One region of the Roseburia sp. genome, then DNA from elsewhere that is predicted to be linked to it. Evidence: predicted binding sites of a transcription regulator. Region 1 holds the regulator's gene; the other holds the start of a gene.
What was found. Region 1 encodes Rex, which represses fermentation and respiration genes when NADH is low (regulators of the CRP and FNR family bind a similar motif). Its sites were predicted from a motif close to ATTGTTAANTANTTAACAAT; they were not measured.

Region 1 (7,584 bases):
GAAGGATTTACGTTATGAGAGAAGTTGTAATGAATAAGAAAACGAATCTGCTGCAGCTTGAAGAGCATTTTTATCAGTTAGCAGATGTGAAAGAACCAAATGTATTCCATAATCTGTTCCCGTATGATGAGATCCCAAAGATCGCATTCAATGACCGAATTGTACCACATAATATGCCTGAAAATATCTGGATCACAGATACGACATTTCGTGATGGACAGCAGTCAAGGGCACCTTATACAACAGAACAGATCGTGACGATCTATGATTATCTGCATCGCCTGGGTGGACCGAAGGGTCTGATACGACAGAGTGAATTCTTTTTATATAGCAAAAAAGACAGAGATGCCGTCTATAAATGTTTAGAGCGCGGTTATAAATTTCCGGAAGTTACAAGCTGGATTCGGGCAAGCAAACAAGACTTCCAGTTAGTAAAAGATATCGGTCTGCGTGAGACAGGTATTCTGGTAAGCTGCTCGGATTATCATATTTTCTATAAAATGAAAATGACAAGAAGAGAGGTCATGAATCTTTACCTGAGTGTCATCCGTGAGTGTTTGGAGACAGGTATCAGTCCACGCTGTCATTTGGAGGATATCACAAGATCTGATATTTACGGTTTTGTAATTCCGTTCTGTGTGGAGCTTATGAAGCTGATGGATGAATATAAGATTCCAATCAAGATCCGTGCCTGCGATACTATGGGATATGGAGTGAATTTCCCTGGTGCTGTGATTCCGCGAAGTGTACCGGGTATCATTTATGGTTTGACCACACATGCAGGTGTACCTTCTGAACTGATCGAATGGCATGGTCATAATGATTTCTATAAAGCAGTTAATAACTCTACGACGGCATGGCTTTATGGAGCCAGTGGTGTCAACTGCTCCCTGTTCGGTATCGGAGAGCGTACCGGTAACACACCGCTTGAGGCTATGGTTTTTGAATATGCACAGTTAAAGGGAACACTCGATGGTATGGATACCACAGTGATCACAGAGCTGGCGGAATATTTTGAAAAAGAGCTTGGATATGTGCAGCCGAGCCGTACACCGTTTGTCGGCAGTAATTTTAACGTTACAAGAGCTGGAATCCATGCGGACGGACTTCTGAAAAATGAGGAGATCTATAATATTTTTGATACCGGAAAATTCTTAAACAGACCGCCATTAGTATCTGTTTCCAACACATCCGGTCTTGCAGGAATTGCTCTCTGGATCAACTCATATTATCATCTTCCGAAAGATAAGAGTGTCGATAAGAACTCAGAACTTGTAAAAAAAGTAAAAGTCTGGGTAGACAAGCAGTATGAGGATGGACGTGTTACGGTACTGACGGATAAGGAATTAGTAGAAGAAATTGAAAAATGCTGTAAGGAATTAAATGTAACAATAGGAGCATGAGGTGTCATATATGGGAGAGGATAATTATTCCTTAAGTTCTCGTGTGTTCCATACGATCCGTGAGAATATTTTATCCGGAAAATATGCGACAGACGAAGAACTGAAGGAAAAAAATATCGGCGAAGAGTTAGGCGTCAGCCGTACTCCGGTGCGTGAGGCGCTCCGCCAGCTTGAACTGGAAGGATTAGTCACCATCATTCCGAATAAGGGTGCTTATGTTGTAGGTATTTCCAAGAAAGATATTCAGGATATTTACGAGATACGGTCACGTTTGGAGGGACTGTGTGCAAAGTGGGCTGCGGACAATATCACAAAAGAGCAGTTAGATGAACTGGATGAAAATATATATCTGTCTGATTTCCATGCAGCAAAAGGAAATTCAGAACAAGTCGTGGAATTAGATAACCGTTTCCATGAAATTTTATATAACGCTTCTGACAGTAAAGAGCTGAAACATGTGCTGCTTGATTTTCATCATTATGTGCAGCGTGTACGTAAAATCACACTTGCAGATCCAAAACGTTCTGTGCAATCGAATCAGGAACACAGACAGATTGTGGAAGCATTAAAAAAACATGATGCCAATCTGGCAGAAAAACTTGCAAATGAGCATATGATGAACACCATTCACAATATGGACAATTACGGATGGGACAATTTATTTCAATAGAAAAGGAGAACATAATGGAAAAAATCAAAATGACAACACCACTGGTAGAGATGGACGGAGATGAGATGACAAGAATCCTCTGGAAAATGATCAAAGATGAATTACTTCTGCCGTTTATTGATTTAAAAACAGAGTATTATGATCTTGGATTAGAGCATCGTAATGAGACAAATGATCAGGTTACCGTTGACTCTGCCAATGCAACAAAGAAATACGGTGTTGCTGTAAAATGTGCAACGATCACACCAAATGCAGCACGTATGACAGAATATAATTTAAAAGAAATGTGGAAAAGCCCGAATGGTACGATCCGCGCCATGTTAGATGGAACGGTATTCCGTGCACCGATCGTTGTAAAAGGGATCGAGCCATGTGTAAAGAACTGGAAAAAACCGATCACGATCGCGCGTCATGCATATGGCGATGTATATAAAGCAACTGAGATGAAGATTCCTGGAGCAGGCAAATGTGAGCTGGTATATACAGCGGAAGATGGTACAGAGACGAGAGAACTGATCCACAACTTTACCGGAGCAGGCGTTGTTCAGGGACAGCATAACCTTTGCAATTCCATTGAAAGTTTCGCAAAAAGCTGTTTTAATTATGCACTGGATACAAAACAGGATCTGTGGTTTGCAACAAAGGATACGATTTCAAAAAAATACGATCATACCTTTAAAGACATTTTCCAGGAAATCTTTGATGCAGAGTACAAAGAAAAATTCGAAAAAGCAGGTATTACCTATTTTTATACATTGATCGATGATGCAGTTGCACGTGTAATGAAGTCTGAGGGTGGTTATATCTGGGCATGTAAAAATTATGATGGAGATGTCATGAGTGATATGGTTTCAAGTGCATTTGGTTCACTTGCCATGATGACTTCTGTATTAGTTTCCCCGGATGGATATTATGAATATGAAGCTGCACATGGAACGGTACAGCGCCATTATTACAAACACTTAAAAGGTGAGGAGACATCCACAAACTCTGTTGCAACTATTTTTGCATGGACAGGTGCACTTAAGAAACGTGGAGAACTTGATTCTAACCAGGCATTATCTGATTTTGCAGAAAAACTTGAAAAGGCTTGTATAAAGACCATTGAAGATGGTAAAATGACAAAAGACCTTGCGCTGATTACTACAAATCCGAATCCGGTTGTATTAAACAGCGAAAATTTCATCAAGGCAATCAGAACAACATTAGAGGAAAGTTTAAAATGATTTTGTCATGTCAGAGTATCTCAAAGTCTTTTGGAACAGATGAGATCTTAAAAGATGTAAGTTTTCATATTGAAGCAAACGAAAAAGCAGCGATTGTCGGCATCAATGGTGCCGGCAAGTCTACGCTGCTTAAAATTATTATGGGCGAAGAAACGTCCGATACCGGTGAAGTGATCCTTGCAAAAGATAAAACAATCGGTTATCTGGCACAGTATCAGGATGTATCGGGGCACAGAACCATTTATGACGAAGTTCTTAATGCAAGAGCTGACATCCTTGAAATGGAACAGAAACTCCGCAATATGGAGTCAGAAATGAATCAGCAGACCGGTGGGGAACTGGAAAAACTGATGGAGGTTTATCATCGTCTGAGCCACGAATTTGAACTGCAGGGCGGATATGCATACCGGAGTGAAGTAACCGGTATTTTAAAAGGACTTGGTTTTTCAGATGAAGATTTGAGCAAACAGATGAGCGAGTTATCCGGAGGACAGAAAACAAGAGTTTCCCTTGGCAAACTTTTAGTCACAAAGCCGGATGTACTGCTTTTAGATGAGCCGACGAACCATCTGGATATGGAGTCGATCCGCTGGCTTGAGAATTTTCTGCGGGCTTACAAAGGGGCTGTTGTGATCGTAGCACATGACCGTTATTTCCTGGATCGCGTTGTCACAAAAGTTGTAGAGATTTTCCAGCATAAAGCGTATGTATATCAGGGAAATTACTCGGATTTTGCGAAGAAGAAAGCAAAAGTCCGTGAAGATCTGTTAAAACAATATTATAATCAGCAGCGTGAGATCAGACATCAGGAAGAAGTTATCACAAAGTTAAAATCGTTTAACCGTGAAAAATCCATCAAGCGTGCGGAGAGCCGCGAAAAGATGTTAGACAAGATAGAACGTATTGAAAAACCGGTTGAGGACAATACAGACATTAAGATCGTGTTAGAGCCAAATGTGGTCAGCGGAAATGATGTCCTTACGGTGTCAGGTCTTGCAAAATCATATCCGCCGGTTACATTGTTTTCGGATATCTCATTCGAGATTAAACGTGGGGAGCGGGTAGCACTGATCGGCAATAACGGAACCGGGAAAACGACCATCTTAAAGATCATCAATAATCTGATACAGGCAGATGGTGGTACGGTAACACTTGGTTCGAATGTTCACATTGGATATTACGATCAGGAACATCAGCTTTTACATATGGATAAAACCATATTTGAAGAGATCTCAGATGCTTATCCAGAGCTGAATAACACAAAGATCCGCAATGTACTGGCAGCCTTTTTATTTACAAATGATGATGTGTTTAAGCGGATCTCAGATTTAAGCGGTGGTGAAAGAGGCCGTGTCTCCCTGGCAAAACTGATGCTTTCAGATGCTAATTTTCTTATTTTAGATGAGCCGACAAACCATCTGGACATTACATCCAAGGAAATTTTGGAATCTGCATTAAACCAGTATACAGGAACGGTATTTTTTGTTTCACATGACCGCTATTTTATCAATCAGACAGCAACAAGAATCCTGGAGCTGACAGGTGAAACAATTGTAAATTATATCGGAAATTATGATTATTATCTGGAAAAACATGATATTATGACGCAGTTGTATGTGAAACAGCCAGAAACTTCAGATGTGCAGCCTAAGAAACAGGATGATGCCGTTAATAAGCTCGACTGGCAGGCACAAAAAGCAGAGCAGGCAAGGATTCGTAAAATTGAAAACAGTTTAAAAAAAGCCGAGGAAGAGATTGCCGCACTTGAAAGTGAAATAAGCATGATCGATGAAGAATGTGCAAAGCCGGAAAACGCAGTTAATTCCGCAAAATTAAATGAGCTTGCAGCAAGACAGCAGGAGTGCAGGGAACGACTGGAAACCTGCTATGAAACCTGGGAAGAGCTGTCAATGCAGTTAGATGGAACTGATTGATGATATTTCCTGACAAAGCAGAAAATATCTTATTGAAAAAAGATAGTTAAATTTTTCACACATTGACAGACACAGGGGAAATCACTATAATAAACGAGAGAACGTAAGAAAGGTGGAACCTTTTGTGCAGGAAAAAGAAATATCACAGGCAGTTATCCGGAGAATGCCGCGTTATTACCGCTACCTCGGAGAACTCTTAGATGCCGGTGTAGAACGTATATCATCCAATGATCTGAGTAAACGAATGAATGTGACCGCATCCCAGATCAGACAGGATCTGAATAATTTTGGTGGTTTTGGCCAGCAGGGTTATGGTTATAATGTAAAGTTTTTATATGAGGAAATCGGTAAGATATTAGGTTTAAATGAAAGACACAATATTATTGTGGTGGGTGCAGGTAATCTTGGACAGGCACTTACAAACTATGTGAAATTTGAAAAACTTGGTTTTGTGATCATAGGACTGTTTGATGTAAATCCTGCATTGGACGGTGTGACCGTGCGTGGAATCAAAATCCGCATGCTGGATGAATTAGAGAGTTTCTGTGCAGAAAATCAGGTGGATATTGCGGCGCTTACTATGCCAAAGGAAAAGGCTGATGCCATTGCAAACAGACTAGTCGGACTTGGAATCCGCGCAATCTGGAATTTTGCGCATGTAGACCTGGAGCTCATTGATAAAAATGTTGTTGTAGAGAATGTACATCTTTCCGACAGTTTGATGCAGTTATCTTACAACATTGTCAGAAACAAAAAAGCAGAAAAAAACGGCAACTGAAAAGGGTGCCATAAATTCAGGAAGCAATTAGCTGCCGCACAGATCTTTGTGCGGCGTTTTTTGCTTATAACAGGGGGCTTATTATCATGAAGTATCTTGTAAACAGCAGGGAAATGCAAAAATATGACGTAAATACCGTTTTACATTTTAAAGTTCCGGGACTTCTTCTGATGGAGCATGCAGCAATAACATTTGTAAATGAACTCCATAAGCAAAAGGTTGATCTCTCAGAAGTTCTTATCGTATGCGGCAGCGGAAATAATGGTGGAGATGGTTTTGCGATCGCCCGCCTTTTATTTCTGGAGGGACATACTGTTACAGTTGTTTTTGCTGGAAATAAAGATCATTGCTCGGAGCAAAACAGAATCCAGCAGGATATTTTAAATGCATATGGTGTTCCTGTCTATACGGATTTACCGGAACAGATCAGACCAACAACTGTCATAGATGCACTATTTGGTGTAGGGTTGTCGAGAGACGTGACTGGTACTTATGCAGATATATTATGTTGTATGAATACACTTCCGGGAGAAAAAGTGGCAGTGGATATTGCATCCGGAATTTCTGCAGATACAGGTGCTGTCCTTGGTATGGCATTTCGTGCAGATATCACGATCACATTCGCATTTGCGAAATTAGGCAGTATTCTCTGGCCGGGAAATGAATATGCCGGCAGAGTGATCGTATGTGATATCGGTATCACGAAAGAAAGCTGGCTGGGAGAGACACCGTCAGTAATGGCATTGGAAACGAAAGATTTATTGCTGCTCCCGGAGAGAAAAAGTCATTCTAATAAAGGAAGCTATGGAAAACTTTTGCTGATCGCAGGAAGTGTCAATATGGCAGGGGCGGCAGTTTTATCTGCAAAAGCTGCTTACGCCACAGGATGCGGTCTGGTGCGTGTGCTGACGCCGGAAGAAAACAGGATTATTTTACAGAGCTGTGTTCCAGAGGCGGTTCTTACTACTTATGATAAAAATGCTGCTCCGGGGAAGGCTGTATTACAGGAGGCTTTTGATTGGGCAGATGCCATTGTGGCAGGTCCCGGGCTTGGGAAAGAAAAAACTGCTGCACAGATATTAAATTTTGTGTTAGAATATGGAACGTCACAGGAAAAGAAAGCAATTCTTTTTGATGCGGATGCGTTAAATCTGATAGCAGAGCAGAATGACTTACCAGAGGCAGATATCTGGAAAAATTTTAAAATCCCGGCAGTGATCACACCTCATCCCGGAGAGATGAGCCGGCTTACCGGAAAAACAGTCAATGAGATCCAGCATCATTTGCTTCAGACTGCTGCGGATTATGCAAAAGAATATCACGTTGTATGTGTCTTAAAAGACGAACATACCGTAACTGCACTGCCGGATGGTAAAAAATACCTGAATCTTTCTGGCAATTCCGGAATGGCAACAGCAGGAAGCGGAGATGTGTTAAGCGGTGTGATCGGTACACTTATGGCACAGAAAATAACACCTTACCAGGCGGCTCCTCTTGGGGTATATCTTCATGGTCTGTCCGGTGATCTTATGATACGCACAACGGGGTTACAGGGGCTTACAGCCTCAGATCT
Region 2 (7,584 bases), on a different contig from region 1:
GATCTTCCAAAAGTTTGAAGTTCTCTTTGGAACCAACTCCACGACCACCGGAAACAAGGATCTTTGCTTCCATAATGTTTGCTGTGCTCTTAACAGCTTTTACGATGTTTAAGATCTCAACATATCTGTTGTTTGGTGTAAATCCCGGGTTGTACTCTACAACGTTTGCTTTTGCACCGCTGATCGGAGCGATCTTCTGCATAACACCTGGACGTACAGTTGCCATCTGAGGACGGTTGTCCGGGCAGGCAATTGTTGCGATGGTGTTACCACCAAATGCAGGACGTGTCATTAATAACTGGTTGTGTTTCTGCTCTGATTCTTTACCAGGTGCAGCAACCAGTGGGAAATCACCGATCTCAAGAGATGTACAGTCTGCTGTCAGACCTGTTTTTACTCTTGCAGAAACAGTAGGTCCTAAGTCACGGCCGATAGCAGTTGCACCAACTAACATGATTTCAGGTTTGAACTCGTTAATTACAGATGCTAATGCATGAGCATACGGCTCTGTTCTGTAGTCTTTTAATTCAGGATCATCTACTACGATAACTTTGTCAGCACCATACTCAGCTAACTGATCTGCTAATCCTTTTACACCAGAACCAATTAATACAGCAGTTACGTCTGTACCTAAATCTTTTGCTAAGTCTTTGCCTTTTCCAAGTAACTCAAATGCAACGCCATCTAATACGTTATCTACCTGCTGTGCAAAGACAAATACTCCTTTATATTCTTCTAATGCCATGTTATTCACCACTTTTCCTTTTTTTATTAGATAATGTGTTTCTCTTTGAATTTACCGATCAAATATGCTACGGATTCTGCCGGATCAAGGTTTACTTTCTCACCAGCACCCTTTGCAACTTTATCAGATGCTTTTGCAATCTTAGTAGGAGATCCCTTTAAACCAAGATCAGAATCGTCAACATCCTTTAAGTCTGCTCTGCCCCAAACGGTTACTTCTTTGTCAAATGCATCGAAGATTCCGCCCGGTGTCATGTAACGCGGCTCATTTAATTCAGAAAGAGCAGTTACCAGACAAGGCATTTTTGCTTTTAACTCATGATATCTGTCTTCGTACTGACGTTTTACAACAACAGAATCACCCTCTACTTTGATGTCTGCTGCGTAAGAGATAACCGGAAGTCCAAGATGCTCAGCGATCTGAGGACCAACCTGTGCAGTATCACCATCGATAGCCTGACGTCCTGTGATGATCAGGTCATAGTCTAAGTTACGAAGTGCACCAGCGATTGTGGTAGATGTTGCCCATGTATCAGCTCCACCTAATACGCGGTCTGTTACAAGAACTGCTTCATCAGCACCCATTGCTAATGCTTCACGAAGAACTGCATCAGCCTTTGGAAGTCCCATGGTAAGAACTGTAACTTTTGCTCCTGTCTCATCTTTGATTCTAAGTGCTGCTTCAAGACCAGCTTTATCATCTGGGTTCATGATAGCAAGCATTGCTGCTCTGTCAAGCGTTCCATCCGGGTTGAACTTAACGCCGCCCTTTGTATCAGGAACCTGTTTAATACATACTACGATATTCATGTATTTTTCACTCCTTATGTTTTATATGTTTAAATTTTACGCGGATTGATTCGAAATTACTTTAACAGTGCACCGGAGATTACCATACGCTGGACTTCGCTTGTACCCTCGTAGATCTCAGTGATCTTAGCATCACGCATCATACGCTCTACATCGTACTCTCTGATATATCCGTATCCACCGAATAACTGAACAACCTCAGTTGTAACAGCCATTGCAGTCTCTGCTGCGAATAATTTCGCTTTTGCAGCTTCTACAGAATATACTTTCTGAGTAGCTTTTGCCATTGCAGCTTTGTAAACTAAAAGCTGTGCAGCTTCGATTCTTGCAGCCATATCAGCAAGTTTGAACTGTGTATTCTGCTGCTGTGCGATTGAACGTCCAAACTGTTTTCTCTCTTTTGTATAAGCGATAGCTCTGTCTAATGCGCCCCCAGCGATACCAAGTGCCTGAGCAGCAATACCGATACGTCCACCATCAAGTGTGTGCATTGCGATCGGGAAACCTTTTCCTTCCGGTCCTAACAGATTCTCTTTCGGGATTCTGCAGTCTTCGAAGATCAGCTCATAAGTAGATGATCCACGGATACCCATCTTCTTCTCTTTTGTTCCGAATGAGAAGCCTGGAGCTCCCTTATCAACGATGAATGCAGAGAAGTTTTTCTTCTTTCTGCCTCTCTTATCCTCTGTGATGCTTGTGATTGCGATTACGATATAAACGTCTGCAACTTTACCGTTGGTAATGAAACATTTAGATCCGTTTAATACCCACTCGTCACCATCTAAAACAGCTTTTGTCTGTGCACCCTGTGCATCAGTACCAGCACCCGGCTCAGTTAATGCGAATGCACCTAACTTCTCGCCTGTTGCAAGTGGTTTTACATATTTCTGTTTCTGCTCTTCTGTACCATATGTCATGATCGGATCGATGCAGAGAGATGTATGTGCAGATACAACAACACCTGTGGTTGCGCAAACTTTAGATAACTCTTCTACGCACATAACGTATGTAAGAGGATCACAACCCTGTCCACCATATTCTTTCGGAACCGGGATTCCCATGAATCCGTATTTCTGCATTTTCTTAACCGTTTCTGCCGGGAAAGCTTCTGTCTCATCTGTTTCCTGTGCAAGCGGTTTTACTTCTGTTTCAGCAAATTCCTTGAATAAGGAACGCGCCATTTCATGTTTCTTGTCTAAAGTGAAATCCATGATCTAATTTTCCTCCATAAATATTTATTTTACTGAGCATCGACCGGAGTCTTTGTACGATCAGCATTGTATACATAGAATCCCTTGCCGCTCTTTGCTCCAAGGTTACCACCACGAACCATCTTACGGATCAGTGGGCATGCACGATATTTGCTGTCGCCTGTCTCTTTGTAAAGTACATCCATGATAGCAAGGCAGATATCAAGACCGATGAAATCACCTAACTCTAACGGTCCCATTGGGTGGTTAGCACCAAGTTTCATAGCTGCATCGATACCAGCGATATCGGAAACACCTTCCATTTTGATGAATGCAGCTTCGTTGATCATTGGGATTAAGATACGGTTTACAACGAAACCAGCAGCCTCATTAACCTGTACCGGAGTTTTTCCGATCTCTTCAGAAATTTTCTTAATAGCGGAAACAGTTTCATCCGGAGTATTCACACCAGCGATAACCTCGATCAGTTTCATACGGTCTGCCGGGTTGAAGAAATGCATACCAACCATTGGACGGTTTAATCCGTTTCCGATCTCTGTGATGGAAAGACTGGATGTGTTAGAAGCGAAGATACAATCTGGTTTTGCGATCTCGTCTAATTCTTTGAAAGTAGTTTTCTTTACTTCCATGTTCTCGAAAGCTGCCTCTACGATCAGATCACAGTCTTTGCAAAGGTCTTCTTTTAAACCTGGAGTGATTTTTGCAAGGATGCCATCAACAGCTTCCTGTGTCATTTTTCCTTTTTCTACTAATCTTGCATAACCTTTTTTGATTTTCTCTTTTCCGCCTTCAGCCCACTCCTGCTTGATATCGCAAAGTGCTACTTCATATCCTTCTACCTGAGCAAATGCTTTTGCAATGCCCTGTCCCATAGTTCCTGCACCAATAACGCCAACCTTCATTTCGGTTACCTCCTGAAAATAATTATGTTAACTGTATGTTTGAAAAATGCAATCCCCGGGAAGTCATTCCCCGGGAATTACTATAAAAAACTATTATCTCTCAACGATTGTAGAGCATCCCATACCACCGCCGATGCAAAGTGTAGCAAGACCTCTCTTAGCGTCTCTCTTCTGCATCTCATGCAGTAATGTAACAAGGATACGGCATCCGGAAGCACCTACCGGGTGTCCTAATGCGATTGCACCACCGTTTACGTTTACTTTTGACATATCGAATTTCAGATCTCTTGCTACTGCGATAGACTGAGCTGCGAATGCTTCGTTTGCTTCGATTAAGTCCATATCATCAATAGATAAACCAGTTTTTGCTAATACTTTTCTTGTAGAAGCAACAGGTCCAACACCCATGATTTCAGGCTCAACTCCACCAAGAGCACCTGCTACCCATGTAGCCATTGGTGTAACACCAAGCTCTTTTGCTTTTTCTTCACTCATAACAACGATTGCTGCTGCACCATCGTTGATACCGGAAGCGTTACCTGCTGTAACAAGTCCGCCCTCTTTACCGGAGCAGCATTTTAATTTTGCTAAAGACTCAGCAGTTGTACCGGCACGTGGTCCCTCATCTTTCACGAAATCAACGATCTCTTTTTTCACTTTAACAGGAACCGGAACGATCTCATCATCAAATTTGCCTTCAGCGATTGCTTTTTCACATTTCTGCTGGCTGTTTGCTGAGAACTCGTCAAGTTCTTCTCTTGTAATGCCATATTTATCACATACGTTCTCTGCAGTGATCATCATATGATAGTGGTTGAATGCATCTGTTAATGCATCATTTACCATTGTATCGATGATCGTTGCATTGTTCATACGATATCCAAAACGAGCTTTTGTCATAGCATATGGTGCCATAGACATGTTTTCCATACCACCTGCAACAACGATATCAGCTTCACCTGCCATGATCATGGTAGCTGCATCATTGACACATTTTAAACCAGAACCACAAACAACGTTGATCGTGATTGCCGGAACTTCGATTGGCAGTCCTGCTTTGATTGCTGCCTGACGTGCAACGTTCTGTCCCTGAGCTGCCTGGATTACACAACCCATTTTTACCTCGTCAACCATCTCCGGTTTAACGTTTGCTCTTCTTAAAGCCTCTTTGATAACGATTGCACCTAAGTCTGCTGCTGGAGTATTGCTTAATGCTCCACCCATTTTACCGATTGCGGTACGGCAGGCACCTGCTAAAACTACTTTCTTTGCCATTTTGAATTCTCCTTTCAATTTAACACAAAGCTCTGCTTTTGCAGAGAATTTGTTTCTTTCTCTTTAAAGTTGCCGAAAAATGCTGTTAATTTTTTAACAATCTTTTTTAAAAAAATAAATTCAAACTTTCGGTTGAAATTTATCTTTTTTTCTTTCATTTTAAAAAGCTTATTTGCTATGTAATCAGCTATTTTTCTGCATTTCTTGTACTTTCATATGCTAACATATTTCACAATTAATTGCAATAGCTTTCTTTATTTTTCATCCTTGTAAACAATTTTTTACATCCTTTTTGCTCCATTTTGCGGGGTTTTTTGTTAAATTTTTATCATTTTATCATTTTGTTTAATAAAACACATGATTACCTATAACTGTTCCTTCTATAATGCCGTTATTCACACGAAAATACAGACAATTTGTTGTGCTCGTTCCACCCAGCACCGCCTGTGCTGCACTCATACAATCAGAAGCAACTCCCTGCTCCAGACGGTATGCAAGACGACCGCTGGCAACCGGAGAGAACTGCCCTCCCTGATAAATCACACCGGAAACTGTATTCGGAAAATAGGAACTTCTGACACGGTTCATGATCACGCTGCCCACCGCAAGTTTTCCATCATATGACTCGCCCCATGCCTCACACTGGATGATGGCAGCTAACAGATACGCATCGCTCTGGGCCGGTGCGTATGTCACATTCGACCTGTTTTCCTGTTCCTGCTTTTTGATGGCTGCAAGGCGCGCAGCATCCTCTTTTGCCTTCTGTATCTCAAGCTGCTTTTCGTATTCGATCATTTTCTCGATCTTTGCATCGATCGATTCCACATCGGACTGTGCATCTTCAATTTTCTCGCTGGATTCCTGTATCTTCTTCTGCGTATCCTCGATCAGGCTGTTGACTTTTTCCTGCTCTTTCTGTTTTTCCTGCTGTAATACAGTCAGTTCTTCCTTCTGCTCCTCGAGTTCCTTTTTCTGTTTTTTGATCTGCTCCGTGAGCTCCTGATATGCCGTAAGCATATTTCTGTCATACTGATTGATTGCACTTGTATATTCCGCCTGATTTAAAAATTCTGCGATGGAGGACACATGAATAAGCATGTCCCATACAGACTGATTGCCATTTTCATAAATATACTGAATGCGCACTTTCATATCTTCATACTGTTCTGCAGATCGTTCCTCGGAACGTTTCAGATCTTCCGCCGCCGTATTGATCTCGTCCTCTTTCTGCGCTGCCTGCTGCTCTAACTGGTTCATATCGGAAGTGATCGTATTTAACTGTCCGTTCAGTCCGCTAAGGTCGCTCTCCAATCCCTGTTTTTCATTGGTCAGGCTGTCCACCTGATCTTTCGCATCTTCTTTCTGTTTCTTAAGGTCTGTGATCTGGTCTTTTGCCTTATCAATATCTTTCTGTGTCGTTCCTGCATGGACAGTTGCCGTAACAAGTATGCAGCCGGTCAGTATTCCTCCCAGGATTCTTCTCAAAAAATTGTGTCTCATGCTGTTCCTTTCGGCTGAACAGTAAGCTTTCTGCTACTGTTGTATTTTTCGTTCATTGTATTTCTTCTATTAATATGGTATTATAGCATGTAAAGCACAATATGAATATTAATTTTTTCACATACCATTATTGGGGGAATATTCAGGCATCTGATGTCTGGATATGGTATAAAAAGAGCCTGATAATCATCACAGGGGGAGGATTTACCTATGCAATTTGTAAAAACAGCAGATTTAAAACCCGGCATGAGACTTGCAAAACCAATCTACAATAAGATGGGTGTTCTTCTTTATGAAAGAGACACACTTTTAACCATGCAGGGTATTAACAGTATCGAAAACTTTGGTCTGATCGGTATTTTTATTCTTGAGCCGGCAGAGCCGGTACCGCCTCTTTCCAGAGAGGATCTTGAATTCGAACAGTTCCAGACTATATATGTTTTTAAATTAAAAGAAAATATGGATCGTCTGCAGGCCAATCAAGCACCTGTTTCGCTGAGCGATCTCGTCAGAGACATCCAGACACATTACGGCAGTCTTGATCACAAATTAAATTTTGCACAAAACCTGCGAAGTTCTGCAGATTTTGTTTACAAACATTCCATCAGTGTCGGCATTCTCTGTGCGATGATCACAAATCAGATGCATCTGCCTGCTGCAGAACAGACAGCCCTTATCACAGCTGCGCTTCTCTACGATTTTGGTTATCTGTATGTACCACAGACAGTGTTAGACAAAGGGGATGACCTTACAACAGCAGATAAGGATTTTATCCAGCTCAACTTAGAGCGCGGTTATGAAACACTCCGCCCGGACCGTGGTGATTATAAATTCCCGGTACATACGCTTGATATTATCCAGCAGATCATTTTTAAAAACAGCCGTACTTTAAAAGTCAAAGAACCGGCAGACAATATCCGTCTTCTCGTCGATATTTTAGCAGTAGCGGACGAATTTGACCATCTGACCGCAATGAACATTAACAAACCGCCAATTTCAGAAATTGCTGCCATGGGACGTCTGAAAAAGGATAAAGCCACCTACAATCCGCTCGTACTTTCCGCTTTAGCAGAATGTATCCATATTCTTCCTACCGGTGCATGTGTAGATCTTTCCGATGGCGAAAAAGCCCTTGTGCTTGC

Region 2: the regulator Rex is predicted to act here: its motif matches at 5,024-5,043, upstream of ACDD58_RS01855 (acetyl-CoA C-acetyltransferase).

The regions. Positions count from the first base shown of each region.
Region 1 is NZ_JBGLEJ010000005.1:665,747-673,330, forward strand. It holds gene ACDD58_RS14490 (isopropylmalate/homocitrate/citramalate synthase) at 15-1,403, shown strand; gene ACDD58_RS14495 (GntR family transcriptional regulator) at 1,414-2,073, shown strand; gene ACDD58_RS14500 (NADP-dependent isocitrate dehydrogenase) at 2,088-3,299, shown strand; gene abc-f (ribosomal protection-like ABC-F family protein) at 3,296-5,233, shown strand; gene ACDD58_RS14510 (redox-sensing transcriptional repressor Rex) at 5,358-6,011, shown strand; gene ACDD58_RS14515 (NAD(P)H-hydrate dehydratase) at 6,098-7,584, shown strand, end outside.
Region 2 is NZ_JBGLEJ010000003.1:310,735-318,318, forward strand. It holds gene ACDD58_RS01835 (electron transfer flavoprotein subunit alpha/FixB family protein) at 1-745, opposite strand, end outside; gene ACDD58_RS01840 (electron transfer flavoprotein subunit beta/FixA family protein) at 772-1,554, opposite strand; gene ACDD58_RS01845 (acyl-CoA dehydrogenase) at 1,611-2,765, opposite strand; gene ACDD58_RS01850 (3-hydroxyacyl-CoA dehydrogenase family protein) at 2,795-3,667, opposite strand; gene ACDD58_RS01855 (acetyl-CoA C-acetyltransferase) at 3,761-4,942, opposite strand; gene ACDD58_RS01860 (cell wall hydrolase) at 5,288-6,427, opposite strand; gene ACDD58_RS01865 (HD-GYP domain-containing protein) at 6,653-7,584, shown strand, end outside.